2 regions of the Methylobacterium aquaticum genome follow, and region 2 is predicted to be linked to the other one. Evidence: riboswitches for the same ligand, from Rfam matches in the RefSeq annotation. Region 2 holds a riboswitch; the other holds the start of a gene.
What was found. A riboswitch is a leader RNA that binds a small molecule or an ion and turns the genes downstream of it on or off. The one in region 2 is predicted to bind thiamine pyrophosphate.

Region 1 (7,065 bases), 3.3 Mb from region 2:
CCGCCTCGGGGACGGGGTGTTCTGGGGGACGCAGTACCATCCGGAGCTCGACCTCGACGAGGTCGCGGCGATGCTGCGGCTCTCGGCGAGCGGGGTGGTGGAGGCGGGCCTCTGCCCGGACGAGGCCGCTCTCCAGACTTACGCCGATGCTTTTCGCGATCTGCACCACGACCCGGAAGGGCGTCCCGACCTCGCCTGGCGCCTCGGCGTCACCGCAGAGGTTCTGGTGCCGGAGCGCCGTCGGCGCGAGATCGGGAATTTCCTCGATCGGCTGGTGCGGCCCCGGCGTCGCCGCGCTTGAGCGCCTGCCTGAGGAGCTATCGGAAAGAAAAGGGGGTTGGGTATCCCACCCACTTACCTCATCCTGAGGTGTCAGTCGATCACGGATCGACTGACCTCGAAGGAGGGCTCCAGAAGTCTCGGCGATTTCTGGAGCCCTCCTTCGAGGCTCACTTCGTTCGCACCTCAGGATGAGGTGAGTGGGTGGGATTTGCAGATCTATTGATTTTTTCGACAGGGGGCCTGCTCAAACAGTTCCAGCGGCGCTCACGCCGCCCGCACGCCTTGCAGGAAGCGCGCGACCTCGGTTCCGAGATGCTCGGCCTGATGCGTCAGGGCGTCGGCGGAGGCGAGCACCCGGCCGGCGGCGGAGCCGGTCTCGCCGGCGGCCTGCGCCACGGCGCCGATGGTGGCGGTGAGCGAGCCGGTGCCGGCGGCGGCCCGGTCCATGGCGCGGATGATCTCCTGGGTCGCCGCGCCCTGCTCCTCGACCGCCGCCGCCACGGCGGAGGCCACCCCGTCCATCCCGCGGATGCGCGTGCCGATCGCCTCGATCGCCCGCACGGCGTCGCCGGTGGCGCCCTGGATGCGGCCGATCTGGCCGCTGATGTCCTGCGTCGCCCTCGCGGTCTGGCTTGCCAGTTCCTTGACCTCGGCCGCCACCACCGCGAAGCCCCGTCCCGCCGCACCCGCGCGGGCCGCCTCGATGGTGGCGTTCAGCGCCAGCAGGTTGGTCTGGTCGGCGACGCCCGAGATCAGGCTCACCACGTCGCCGATCCGGGAGGCGGCCTCGCTCAATTCGCCGACGAGGGCGGCGGTGCGGTCGGCCTCGCTCACGGCGGCACGGGCGAGGCCGGCGGATTCCCCGACCTGCTGGCCGACCTCGCGCACCGAGGCGCCGAGTTCCTCGGTCGCGGCCGCCACGGTCCCGACATCGCCCGCCGCCTGACCCGCGGCGGCCTCGGCCTCGGCCGAGCGGGCGGCGGCGGTGCCCGCCTTCTGGGACATCGCGTGGGCCGTCGCCTGCAGCTCGCCGGCCGCCGCCGCGACCTCGCCGACGATGCCGCCCACCGCCGCCTCGAACGCCGCCGCCATCCGCATCACGCTCTCGCGCCTCTCGTGCTCGGCTGCCACCCGGGCGGTCTCGCCCTCCTGTTCCAGGTCGCGCAGGCGCGCCATCTGGGCCTTCATCTCGCGCCCGGACTGCGCCAGCCCCGCCAGCGTCCGGGCGACGGTGCGGCAGATCCAGGCCAGCATCGCCGCCTCGATCGCCAGGATCCCGGCATGGAGCAGCACCCGTTGCAGGCTCGCCCCCGTCGGGAAGACGGCGCCGGGCAGGACCAGGTTCAGGACGAGATGATGCAGGGCCGTGGCGGCGGTGGCCGCCAGGATCACCCGCCAGTCGCACCAGCCGGCGAGCACCGCCAGGCAGGCGAAGAAGTACATGTGCAGGTCGACCTGCCAGGGATGGCCGGCGCTGGCATAGAGCATCACCGCCGCCATGCCGACGAGCGCCAGAGCGGTGGCGATCCGGGTCCGCAGCCCGGTCGCGTCGCGCCACCACGACAGGGTGGCGAGCGTCGCGAGCAGGGTCGCGGCCGCCCCGGGTGCGAGGGCGCCGCCGTCGCCGGCGATGAGCGGCAGCGCCGCCGCCACCGGAACGTGGGCCCAGAGCAGGCCGACCAGGATGCGGGCGTAGGAGCGGCGGAAGTCGTCGGCGTCGGTCATCATCGGGCAGGGCTCGGTGACGGAGAGGAATCGTCGTATCGGTCGGGTCCCGGGCCGCAGCCGCCGGCGACGACGGGATCGAGCACCAGCCACGCCCCGGCGCCGTAGAGGCGCCCGACGAAGCCCGCCTCGCTCGACCGGGCCACGACCAGGCCGGCCGCGCCGGCCCGCACCAGCGTGCCGCCCGCCGCCGTCACGATCGCGGCCGCCTCGGCAATGCCGCCGCCGGGCCGGCCGAGTACCGCCACCGCCTCGGAGCGCGGGACGGCGACGACGAGCAGTGGCGCCAGCAGCAGAAGCACCAGGCCGGTACTGTCCCGGAGGCGAAAACGCGCTTCCATCTGGGTCCGCCCCGGTTCCCTGACCTTGGCGGAATTTGTCGTGGAATCGCTGATGATCGGTAAAGACTGGGGATGATTGATCCGCCGCCCACCCGGATAACCGTAAGTCAAACGAGGCCAAGACAGCGAAACGGCGCCCCCTCGCGGGAGCGCCGTCGTCGAGCCCGACCGGGAGCCGCCGGGGTCAGACCGTGCGGGCGGAGGCCAGCGGCGGGGTCGCGGCGGGGCGCTCCTCGCCGACGAGGTGGCAGGCGGCGGGCCGGCGGAACAGGAACCGGGCCGGGGTATGGCGGACCAGCCGCTCGATCCCGAGGGGCACGGCCACCGCGGCCAGGGTCACGAGGAGCGATACGAGGCCGACATCCGTGATGACCCCGCTCTTCACCAGCACAATGCGCAGGGCCGCCATCGGCAGGAAGAAGGCGAGGTAGATCACGATCGAGCGCTCGCCGCAGGCCCGGAGCATCGCCGTGACCGGACCGCCGGCCCGGGTCAGCAACGCCGCCGCGCACACGATGGCGAGCGCGCCGGCCGCCCCAGCACCAGGCTCACGCCGGGCAGGCTCGCGAGGTTCGGGTGGGAGGGGAAGCCGGACGGCGTGACGACGAGGACGCCCTCGACCAGGGCCCAGGCGGCGAGCCCGAGGAGCGCGAGGCCGCTCCGCGCCCGCACCCTGTCGGCGAGGGCGAAGATCCGGGCCGCGAACAGGTAGCCGGCGACGAAGTAGACGAAGCGATCGCAGAACTCGTCGATCAGGGTCGAGCCGGTATGGATAGGCGCCAGTTGCAGCAGGGCGGCGCCGATCAGCAGCACCGGGCCGGGCACCCGGCGCAGCAGCTTCACGGCGATGGAGAACACCGCCAGCAGGTAGATGAACCAGAGGGTCGAGTACGGCTCGATCAGGCCGTGGGCGAGATGGGCGAGGAACGCCCCCGGGCCCGCCCCCTCGGTGATCTGGCCGTACTTCACCGCCGACTGGAGTACCATCCACAGCAGGTAGAAATAGGCGAAGTGGACGATGCGCCGGTCGGAGAAGAGCCGCCAGTCGCGATCGACGACGCGGCCAACGAACAGGCCCGACAGGAGGAAGAAGTCGGGGATCCGGAACGGTTTGGCGAACTCGACGACGTGGTGCATGAAGCCCTCGCCCCCCATCGCCTCGCCGACTCCGAGGGTGGAGTGCATCATCACCACCAGGATGATGCAGATGCCCTTGGCGACGTCGACCCAGGCGAGGCGCCCCGCCTCCGGCGCGGCGCGCGGGCGCAGCGGCGGGCTGACTGGATCGTCCGGCCGGACCGAGAGGGCGGGTTCGGTGTTGGGGCGGGCGGACATCGGGCGTCTCCACGAGGATGCCCCGAGCCTCGCAGGCAGACGTAAAGATCGGAGCCGGGGCGGCCGGTCGAATCGTGCGGAAATCGGCCAGGATGGATTCACCATCCCGCCGACGACTACGGCCGCCCTATCGAAAGCTCCGCCTGGTCTCCCGCCGCGTCCGGGTCATCCGCGTCGCGGTGTGGAAATCGTCCGGCTTGCCGCGGACCCAGGCGAGGAAGCGGGCGATCTCCGGCTCGGCCCGCAGGCTCTCGACGTCGCTGAGCCGGCGCGCCAGCTCGGCCTCGCTGTGGCGGGCATGGATCGCCGAGTGGCAGATCTGGTGCAGCTGCACCGTCTCGCCATGGGTACCGCCCTTCAGCTTCGGCGTCAGATGGTGCCGGCTCTGGCGGGCACCGGGCGGGATCGGCCGCTCGCAGAGCGGGCAGATCACGACCTTCGGGGTCGTGTAGGCATGGGTGGAGGGGTCGTCGTCGCGCCAGAGCCGATCACGGCGTCCCAAGGCAGGCTCCTGAAAGACGGGGACATCTCACGGTATCTGGGGCGCCGGGCGGGCGGGGGACAAGGCGGCGCGACCATCGGCGCGACGGCCTGGATGCCGCAGCGTTCCGCGACCCGCGATTGACAAACCCGACCCGTCGCCGGACAGTGGCGCCGTTACCGAGGGGAGCCCCCGCCGACAGGGGCTGAGATTGGACGATCGTGCGTCCTGACCCTTGAACCTGATCCGGTTCGTACCGGCGGAGGGACGGGAACCTGCCATGATCGACGTGACCCGTGCGTCCTCGCGCCCCGAGGCCGGATCGTCTCCCCGGGAGAGATCCATGAACGCACCGATCCTCGCCAAAGACCTTCCGCACAGCGTCACCACCGGGCCGATCACCGGCTCGGCGAAGGCCTATGCGTCGCCGAGGGACCGCTCCGACTTGCGGATTCCCTATCGGGAGATCGTCCTGACCGATCCGGGCGAGGCGCCCGTGCGGGTCTACGATCCCTCCGGCCCCTATACCGAGACGGGCGCCCGCATCGACCTGCGAGCCGGCCTGCCGGAGATCCGCGCCCCCTGGATCGAGACCCGCGGCTATGCGGCGGTCGCGCCCCGGGCGGTGAGGCCGGAGGATAACGGCTTCGTGCCCGAGGACAGACTGGTGGCGCCGTGCCCGGCCGCCCGCACCGTGCGCCGGGGCGAGGCCGGCCAACCCGTGACCCAGTACGAGTTCGCGCGGGCCGGGATCGTCACCGAGGAGATGATCTACGTCGCCCACCGCGAGAACCTGTGCCGCGAGGCGATGCTGGCCGGCGCCGAGGGCAAGCTCGCCGACGGCGAGAGCTTCGGCGCGGCGATCCCGCCCTTCATCACCCCCGACTTCGTGCGCGAGGAGGTGGCGCGCGGGCGGGCGATCATCCCGGCCAACATCAATCACACCGAGTTGGAGCCGATGGCGATCGGCCGCAACTTCCTCGTCAAGATCAACGCCAATATCGGCAACTCGGCCGTCACCTCCTCGGCCGCCGACGAGGTCGAGAAGATGGTCTGGGCGATCCGCTGGGGCGCCGACACCGTCATGGACCTCTCGACGGGCCGCAACATCCACAACATCCGCGGCTGGATCCTGCGCAACGCGCCGGTCCCGATCGGCACGGTGCCGATCTACCAGGCGCTGGAGAAGGTCGGCGGCGATCCGCTCAAGCTCGACTGGGCGGTGTTCAAGGACACGCTGATCGAGCAGGCCGAGCAGGGGGTGGATTACTTCACCATCCATGCCGGCGTGCGCCTCGCCCACGTGCCGCTCACCGCACGGCGGGTCACCGGCATCGTCTCGCGCGGCGGCTCGATCATGGCGCGCTGGTGCCTCGCCGGGCACCGGGAATCGTTCCTCTACGAGCGCTTCGAGGAGATCTGCGACATCTGCCGCGCGTACGACGTCTCGTTCTCGCTCGGCGACGGCCTGCGCCCGGGCTCGATCGCGGATGCCAACGACGCGGCGCAGTTCGCCGAGCTGGAGACCCTGGGCGCACTCACCAAGATCGCCCACGCCAAGGGCTGCCAGGTGATGATCGAGGGCCCCGGCCACGTGCCGATGCACAAGATCAAGGTCAACATGGACAAGCAGCTCAGGGAGTGCGGCGAGGCGCCGTTCTACACGTTGGGCCCGCTCACCACCGACGTGGCGCCGGGCTACGACCACATCACGTCCGGCATCGGCGCGGCGATGATCGGCTGGTACGGCACCGCGATGCTCTGCTACGTCACCCCGAAGGAGCATCTCGGCCTGCCGAACCGCGACGACGTGAAGACCGGCGTCATCACCTACAAGATCGCCGCCCATGCCGCCGACCTCGCCAAGGGGCACCCGGCCGCGCAAGTGCGGGACGACGCCCTGTCGCGGGCCCGGTTCGACTTCCGCTGGGAGGACCAGTTCAACCTCTCCCTCGATCCGGATACCGCGCGCGCCTACCACGACGAGACCCTGCCGAAGGACGCCCACAAGGTCGCGCATTTCTGCTCGATGTGCGGCCCGAAATTCTGCTCGATGAAGATCACCCAGGACCTGCGCGCCGACGTGCTCGCCATGGAGGAAGCCTCCCGGGTGGTCGCGGAAGCCACACCCCTGAGCGAAGCGGAGCGGATCGCCGGCATGGCCCAAAAATCGGCGGAATTCTTGGGCGAGGGCGGGAGGCTCTACGTCGAACCCGGCGAGTAAGGACCCCCACGCGATGCCGATGCAGGCCCCCGCCACCCCGCCCGGGCCTGCCCCGTCCGCCGATCCGGGATTGCCCGTGCGGGGAGGCCCGCGTCCCGGCTCGATCGTGCGCCGCCTCGTCGTGTTCGGCCTCGGCCTCGCCGTGCCGATCCTGATCTTCGGCGGCGTGGTCCTGTGGCAGTTCGCCGACGCCGCCCGCGAGCGCCTGGAGGCGGAGGCGCTCGGCCGCGCCCGGGTGGAGGCGGCGGCGGTCGACCGCGAGATCGCGAGCCTGATCGCCACCCTGGAGGCCCTGAGCCTCTCGAACGCGCTCCAGCGCGGCGACGTGACGGCGTTCCGCGAGCAGGTGCAGGAACTGGCCCGCCGCAGCGGCCTGCCGGCGATCCTGCGCGATTCCGACGGGCGCCGGCTGATCGACCTCGGCGACGAGCCGATGCCCGAGCGACTGGACGCGGCGGATGCGAGCGCGCTCACCGGCCGCGCGGCCGTCTCGGGCGTGATCGACGGGCATGTCCGGGTGACGGTGCCGGTCAGGCGCCGCGGCGGCGACGCGGTGCTCTACCTCCTGTCCTTCTCCCTGCCGACTGCGCGGCTGCGCGACGTGCTCGTCTCCGGCGGCGTGCCGAAGGCCTGGGTGATCACCATCATCGACGGCGACCAGCGGATCGTGACCCGCA
Region 2 (7,065 bases):
GCACCAGCGGCAGGACGAGCAGCAGGGTCGGGAAGGCGACGAGCCAGGAGAAGCCCCAGGCCCGCGGCCAGTGCCACAGCGCCTCGGGGGTCGGCCCGAGGGTGAGCAGGGTCGCGAGACCTGAGACGATGCAGGTCATCATCACCGACAGGAGGAACGCGGTGACGAGCGGTGCGGCGGAAGCCGGCAGGCGACGGAATGAGGTTAAGGACAGCATGGCACGTCTTTCGGAACGGGCGGTCCGGCCCGGACGAGGCATTGCGCACCGCCCGGCGAAAATCCACCCGGGGAGTGCGTTGCTTGACGTGAGACGCTTACGGCCGGCCGAGACACGGGCCCGGCGACGGATTCGTCCCTAGCAGGCGCAGGGTCAAATGCCAAGCCGGCGGGCCAGTCGCCCCCGGCCAAGCCTTGCCGACCCGCCCGGCAGCGCCCATGTCATCAGCCATGTCCGACCAGCCTTGCCCCGCCCCCGCTCCGACGCCCACGGCCGCGGCGGATGGATCGGAGGCGAGCGACATCCCGATCGGCCTGTTTCGCGATTGCGTGGCGCTCCGCGACTGGCTGCTCAGCGAGGGCGCGCGGCTGCCGGAATCCGGCGATCTGCTGGCCGGCATGGCCGAGCGGCTGAACGCACTCGGCGTGCCGGTCGACCGGGCCACCACCGCCATCGACGCGCTGCACTCGGACTATTCCGGCGTCGGCCGGTTCTGGACCCGGGAGGACGGCGTCAGCTTCCGCCTCTTCCCGCATGGCGAGGTCACCGAGCAGGCGCTGGCCCGCAGCCCCTTCGCCCATGTCTACGGCACCGGCGAGTGGCTGATCCTCGACCTGCGCGAGACCCCGGACGATCGCTACAGCATCATTCCGGAATTGAAGGCGGCGGGGTACACCCATTACATCACCGTACCGCTGTTCTTCACCAACGGCACCAAGAACGGCGTCACCTTCGCGACCCGGGATCCGCGCGGGTTCGGCGACGACGACCTCGCCATCCTGCGCTTCATCATCCCGACCCTGTCGGCGGTGATGGAGATGCGCGGCCTCAACGCCCGTCTCGACCACGTGCTCAGGGTCTATGTCGGCGACGGGCCGCACCAGGCGATCCTGGCCGGCTTCATCCGCCGCGGCCAGGTCGAGCGGATCCGCTCGGCGATCCTGTTCGCCGACATGCGCGGCTACACCCACCTCACCGACGCGCTCACCCCGGAGGCCTCGGTGGAATTGCTGAACACCTATTTCGACTGCCTGGTGCCGCCGATCGAGAGCGAGGGCGGCGAGGTGCTGAAATACATGGGCGACGGCCTGCTCGCGATCTTTCGCGAGAGCGGCGACGATCTCGGCGGCGCGGCGCAGGGCGCGCTCTCGGCGGCGCAGGCCGCGCTCCGCCGGGTCGACGAGGCCAACCGCGCCGGGCGATTCCCCACCCGCATCGAGATCGGCATCGCGCTCCATCACGGCGAGGCGGCCTACGGCAATGTCGGCTCCGGCGCGCGCCTCGATTTCACGGTGATCGGCCGCGACGTGAACCTCGCCAGTCGCCTGGCCAAGCTCAACAAGGTCCTGTCCGAGCCGCTCCTGATGTCGAAGCCCTTCGTCGACTTCCTGTGGGGCGACCCCGAACTGCTCGGCACCCATCCCCTCGACGGCATCGCCGAGGAGATGGCGATCTATCGTCCGGGCAAAGGCGGTTGACCGAAGGCGGTTGACGAAGGCGAGCCGGCTCGCCACATTCCGGCCGTTCCAGGGAGATCCCCGGCAAGGGGCTGAGACACCGCTGGACCAAGAGCCTTCGGCTTTTCGGTCGGCGCGGAAATCCTTCGAACCTGATCCGGCTCATACCGGCGTAGGGATTGGACAGGGTCCGCCAGGATCCGAGCGCGCATCATCCGGCAATCGGGCGCCGTCCACTCTCTTCGGGCCACCGTGGAGACGAGGGTGCACGCGCAGACGATCGGACGGCGAGGCGGACCGTCCGAGATCCCAGACAGAGACCGCTTGCCGGAGCGCGCCGAAGGTCCGGTCGATGCGGCGGTGATCGGCGCCGGGCTGATCGGCCTGTCGATCGCGTGGCGCCTGGCGCGGGCCGGTCTCGCCGTCGCGGTGATCGAGCGCGGACGAGCCGGCGACGGCGCGAGTCTCGCCGCCACCGGCATGCTGGCGGCGGCCGCCGAGCACGAGCCCGGGGGCGAGGCCCTGTCGCCGCTCTGCCTCGAGAGCCAGCGCCTCTGGCACCGGTTTCGCGACGAACTCGAAGCCGAATCCGGCCTCACCATCGATTACCGCCGCGAGGGTACCCTCGTGATCGCGCTCGGCCGCGACGAGGTCGAGCGCCTGCGCTTCCGCCACGAGCTGCAGCGCCGCGATCATCTCGCCGTCGAGTGGCTGTCCGGACCGGCGGTGCGCGCCCGCGAGCCCGGCCTGCGCCCCACCGTCACCGCGGGCCTGTTCTGCCCCGACGACCACCAGGTCGATCCGGCCCGGGTGATGGCGGCCCTGCGCTTGGCCTTCCGCGCGGCCGGCGGCCGGCTGATCGAGGAGACCGCCGTCACCGCGCTCACCCGCGAGGCCGGCCGGGTCACCGGCATCGAGACCACGGCGGGCACGGTGCGGGCCGGCACGGTGGTGCTGGCCTCCGGCGCCTGGGCCGGGGAGGGGAACCTGGTGCCGGACCTCGCGCTCCCGGTGCGCCCGTTGAAGGGCCAGTCGATGGCGCTCCAGATGACGCCGCGCAGCGGCTCCCTCTCGCACGTGGTCTGGACCGAGCAGGTCCACATGGCCCCGAAGGGCGACGGCTCGCTCATCGTCGGCGCCACCGTGGAGGAGACGGGCTTCGATCCCCACCTCACCGCCGGCGGCGTCTTCGCCCTGCTGGAGGGCGCCCGGCGCGCCTTGCCGGGGGTGGAGGAGATGCGGGTGTCGGGGGTCTGGAGCGGCTTTCGCCCGACCTCCGACGACGACGCCCCGATCCTCGGCGAGGCCCTGCCCGGCCTCGTGCTGGCCGCCGGCCATCACCGCAACGGCTACCTGCTGGCGCCCGTCACCGCCGAAGCCGTCTCCACCCTGATCCTGCGCGGCGAGACGCTGCCGGTGGCCGCGCCCTTTGGCCTGTCCCGGTTCGCCCGTGTTTCCGGAGTCCCCGCATGAAGCTCCTCGTCAACGGCGAGCCCCGCGAGAGCGAGGCCGCCACCCTCGACGCCCTTTGGCGCGCCGAGACCGCCGACCTCGACTTGAGCGGCCCGCAAGGCTTCGCCATCGCGCTGAACGGCGCGGTGGTGCGCCAGCGCGACTGGGCCGGCACGGCGCTCGAGGAGGGCGACCGCGTCGAGATCGTGCGGGCGATGCAGGGAGGGTAGCGGTTGCGAGATCGTGCGATGGGGTCGCGCTGCATCACCGGTGCTTTCTTCATCCCACCCTCGACCTCATCCTGAGGTGTCAGTCGATCGAAGATCGACTGACCTCGAAGGAGGGCTCCAGCTGGCTCGGAGATTTCTGGAGCCCTCCTTCGAGGCCGCTACGCGGCACCTCAGGATGAGGTGGTGGGTCGGAGATCAGGTATCCGTTGCTAGGAATCAGCAGGCGGAGACATCTCTTCATGAACGCCTTCGTCTACATCCTGCGATGCGTCGACGAGAGTTACTACGTCGGCTCGGCACGCGGTGAGACCCTCGACAAGCGCCTAGGCGAGCACTAGGCCGGCACCTATCCCGGCTACACGCGCGAGCGCCGGCCCGTGACACTCGTCTATGCTGAAATGTTCGAGCGCATCACGGACGCGATCGCGATGGAACGGCGCATCAAAGGCTGGAGCCGCGCCAAGAAGGAAGCGCTGATCCAAAGTGACTGGGACCGCCTCAAGCACTTGGCCAGACGGAACTGCGTGCAGAATAAGTCAGATTTAGGTGCGATTGGTCATCAGGAGTTGCCGACAACGCTCGACGTTGTTGGTGATTCCCACCCTCCAACCTCATCCTGAGGTGCTAGCGCATGCGAGCCTCGAAGGAGGGCTCCAGAAGGCACTGCGATCCCTGGAGCCCTCCTTCGAGGCTCGTTTCACTCGCACCTCAGGATGAGGTCGTGGGTGGGACATCGGCGAAACGCTCGTACGAACTATCTATGAAATCCGGAGAAACCCCATGACCGACACCCCCGACGATCCCTTCGTCATCGCCGGCACCACCCTGTCCTCGCGCCTCCTCATCGGCACCGCCGGCTACCCGACGCAAGCCATCATGAGCGAGGCGGTGCGGGCGAGCGCGGCCGAGGTGGTGACGGTCTCGATCCGCCGCATCTCGCTCCACGGCCATGGCTCGGACACGGTGGCGCGGCTCAAAGGGGCACGCTTCCTGCCCAATACCGCCGGCTGCGAGACCGCCCGCGACGCCGTGATGACGGCGGAGCTGGCGCGCGAGGCGCTCGGCACCCACTGGATCAAGGTCGAGGTGATCGGCGACCGCGAGACGCTGTATCCCGACGTCGCCGAGACGATCGAGGCCACCCGCCAGCTGGTCGATTCCGGCTTCACGGTGCTGCCCTATTGCAACGACGATCCCGTCGTGTGCAGCCGGCTCGCCGATCTCGGCGCCGCCGCGGTGATGCCGATGGGCTCGCTGATCGGGTCGGGCATGGGGGTGGCCAATCCGGCGAACCTCGAACTGATCTGCCGGCGCTCGCCGGTGCCGGTGATCGTGGATGCCGGCATCGGCACCGCCTCCGACGCGGTGATCGCGATGGAACTGGGAGCCGCCGCGGTGCTCCTCAACACCGCCGTCGCCAAGGCCGACGATCCGGTGCGGATGGCCCGCGCCATGCGCCACGCCGTCGAGGCCGGGCGCCTCGCGCATCTCGCCGGCCGCATTCCGCGTCGCGCCCGCGCCGAGCCGTCGAGCCCGCAACTCGGCCTCGTCGGCTCGTGAGCCTGCCCGCCCGCCTGCTGGTCGTCACCGACCGGCATGGCTGCCCGGAGCCCCTGGGCGACCGCGTCGCCGCCTGCCTCGCGGCGGGCGCCCGCTGGATCTGGCTGCGCGACCGCGACCTGCCCGCCCAAGAGCGCGCGGCCCTGGCCGAGACCCTGGCCGGCGAGGTGGCGCGGGTGGGTGGCGCCCTCACCATCGGGCGCGACGTGGACCTGGCGGCGCGGGTCGGGGCTTCGGGCGTCCAGCTCGGCGAGGCTTCCGCCGTGGTGCCGGCTCGGGCGCGCCTCGGGCGCGGCGTCCTGCTCGGCGTCTCGGCCCATTCCCTCGCCGAGGTGCGGGCCGCCCGGGAGGCGGGGGCGGATTACGTGACCCTGAGCCCGATCTTCCTGACCGCCAGCAAACCGGGCTACGGGCCCGCGCTCGGGGTGGGTGTCTTGCGGGAGGCGGCGGGGGTGATGCCGGTCGTGGCGCTTGGCGGCGTCGATCCCGGAACGGCCACGTCCTGCCGCGAGGCGGGGGCTGCCGCCGTCGCGGTGATGGGGGCGGTGATGCGGGCGCCGGAGGTCGGGGTGCTGGTCCCGGCCCTCCTGTAGGGCCGCACCCGCTCCCCGGTCCTCCTCCGGCGTGTTCCGTTCAGGCCATCCACCGCATCACGATCAGCACCGTCGTGACGGTGACGGCGCCGCCGATGCGGGTCGCGATCTGGGCGAACGGCATCAGCTGCATCCGGTTGGCGGCGGTGAGGATGGCGACGTCGCCGGTGCCGCCCTGGCCGGAATGGCAGGCATTCACGATCGCGGCCTCGATCGGGTACATGCCGAGGCGGCGGCCGACGAAGGCGCCGGTGGCCATCAGGGTGAACACCGTCGCGATGATGGTGATCAGGTTCGGGACCGTGAAGGCGGACATCAGCTTGTCCCACGGGGTCAGCGAGACGCCGATGGCGAAGAGCAGCGGATAGGTCATGCCGGTCTGCACGAACTTGTAGACGACGAAGCCGCCCGCCTGCAGATGCGGCGAGACCGCGCTCGACAGCTTCGCCAGCACCGCCAGGAACAGCATCGCGACCGGGGCCGGCAGGCCGATCACGTGGTGCAGCATCACGCCGAGCAGGTAGAGCGTCACCGCCGTGAGCCCCGCCGCCGCGATGGTCGAGACGTCCATGGCGCCGCCGCCCTTCTCGGCGGTCACCGCCTCGTCCTTGGGATCCATGTCGTCGTGCTCGCCCGGCTGCAGGCGGCCTTCGCCGGTCAGGTGCGGGTATTTCTTGCCGACGAAGTTCAGGATGCCCGAGAACACGATGGCCGTGAGGCTGCCGAGCATGACCGGCGGCAGCACCTGGGCGAACAGGTCGCCCTGGGAGGCGCCCAGGATCGCCGCATAGCCGATCGAGAGCGGGATCGCGCCCTCGCCGACGCCGCCGGCCATGATCGGCACGACGATGAAGAAGAAGGTGTGGTAGGCGCCCAAGCCCAGCGCCGTCCCGACCAGCGTGCCGACGAGGCCGGCGGCGATCGACCCGATGCCGAGCGGCACGAAGATCTTCAGGAAGCCCTTGATCAGCACGCCGCGGTCCATGCCGAGGATGCTGCCGACGATGATCGCCGCGATGTAGAGGTAGAGGAAGTTCGTGAACTTTGTGAAGTCGATGATCGACTTCTCGATCTGCGGCGGGATCAGCTTGTAGTAGGCGAGCGCCGAGGGGATGAAGGTGGCGAAGATGGCGCCGGCGCCGATGTTGCGCAGGATCGGCAGCCGCTTGCCGATCTCGGCGCAGGTGAAGCCGCCGAGCACCAGGACGGCGATCATCGTCGGCGCATCGGGCTTGATCTCGCGCTCGAGGGTCAGGATCGTCAGGAGCGCGGCCAGGATCAGGTAGACCGGGATCGGGATGATCCCGATCTTGACGTCCATCAGACGCCACCAGCCCTGCGGCCAGAATTTCCTGGAATCCGGCGGCGTCGTCTCGGCAACCGGGGCCGTGTGTCGAGCCGTCGTGTCGTGGGTCTTGGCGAGATCTGCGGTCCCCGATGCCATCGGTGGATCCTCCCGAAAGATGTTGTTGCTGCGTGGTTTTCTTGTCGAATGACGGTCTTGCCGGCCCGCCTCGGAGGGCGGGCCTTGGGCGCGGCGGCGCGATGAGGGGCCT

Region 1: another riboswitch for thiamine pyrophosphate. It lies ahead of thiC (phosphomethylpyrimidine synthase ThiC); the one in region 2 lies ahead of thiO (glycine oxidase ThiO).

What each region holds. Positions count from the first base shown of each region.
Region 1 covers NZ_CP043627.1:3,354,260-3,361,324, reverse strand. The annotation lists partial or broken gene F1D61_RS15260 (glutamine amidotransferase-related protein) at 1-301, shown strand, start outside; gene F1D61_RS34820 (methyl-accepting chemotaxis protein) at 547-2,010, opposite strand; gene F1D61_RS15250 (hypothetical protein) at 2,007-2,348, opposite strand; partial or broken gene F1D61_RS15245 (acyltransferase family protein) at 2,533-3,617, opposite strand; gene F1D61_RS15240 (restriction endonuclease) at 3,811-4,185, opposite strand; TPP riboswitch at 4,337-4,449, shown strand; gene thiC (phosphomethylpyrimidine synthase ThiC) at 4,508-6,388, shown strand; gene F1D61_RS15230 (ATP-binding protein) at 6,402-7,065, shown strand, end outside.
Region 2 covers NZ_CP043627.1:28,403-35,467, forward strand. The annotation lists gene F1D61_RS00160 (DUF2798 domain-containing protein) at 1-217, opposite strand, end outside; gene F1D61_RS00165 (adenylate/guanylate cyclase domain-containing protein) at 448-1,695, shown strand; TPP riboswitch at 1,737-1,871, shown strand; gene thiO (glycine oxidase ThiO) at 1,939-3,147, shown strand; gene thiS (sulfur carrier protein ThiS) at 3,144-3,356, shown strand; partial or broken gene F1D61_RS00180 (GIY-YIG nuclease family protein) at 3,596-3,874, shown strand; gene F1D61_RS00185 (thiazole synthase) at 4,137-4,916, shown strand; gene F1D61_RS00190 (thiamine phosphate synthase) at 4,913-5,509, shown strand; gene F1D61_RS00195 (2-hydroxycarboxylate transporter family protein) at 5,550-6,953, opposite strand.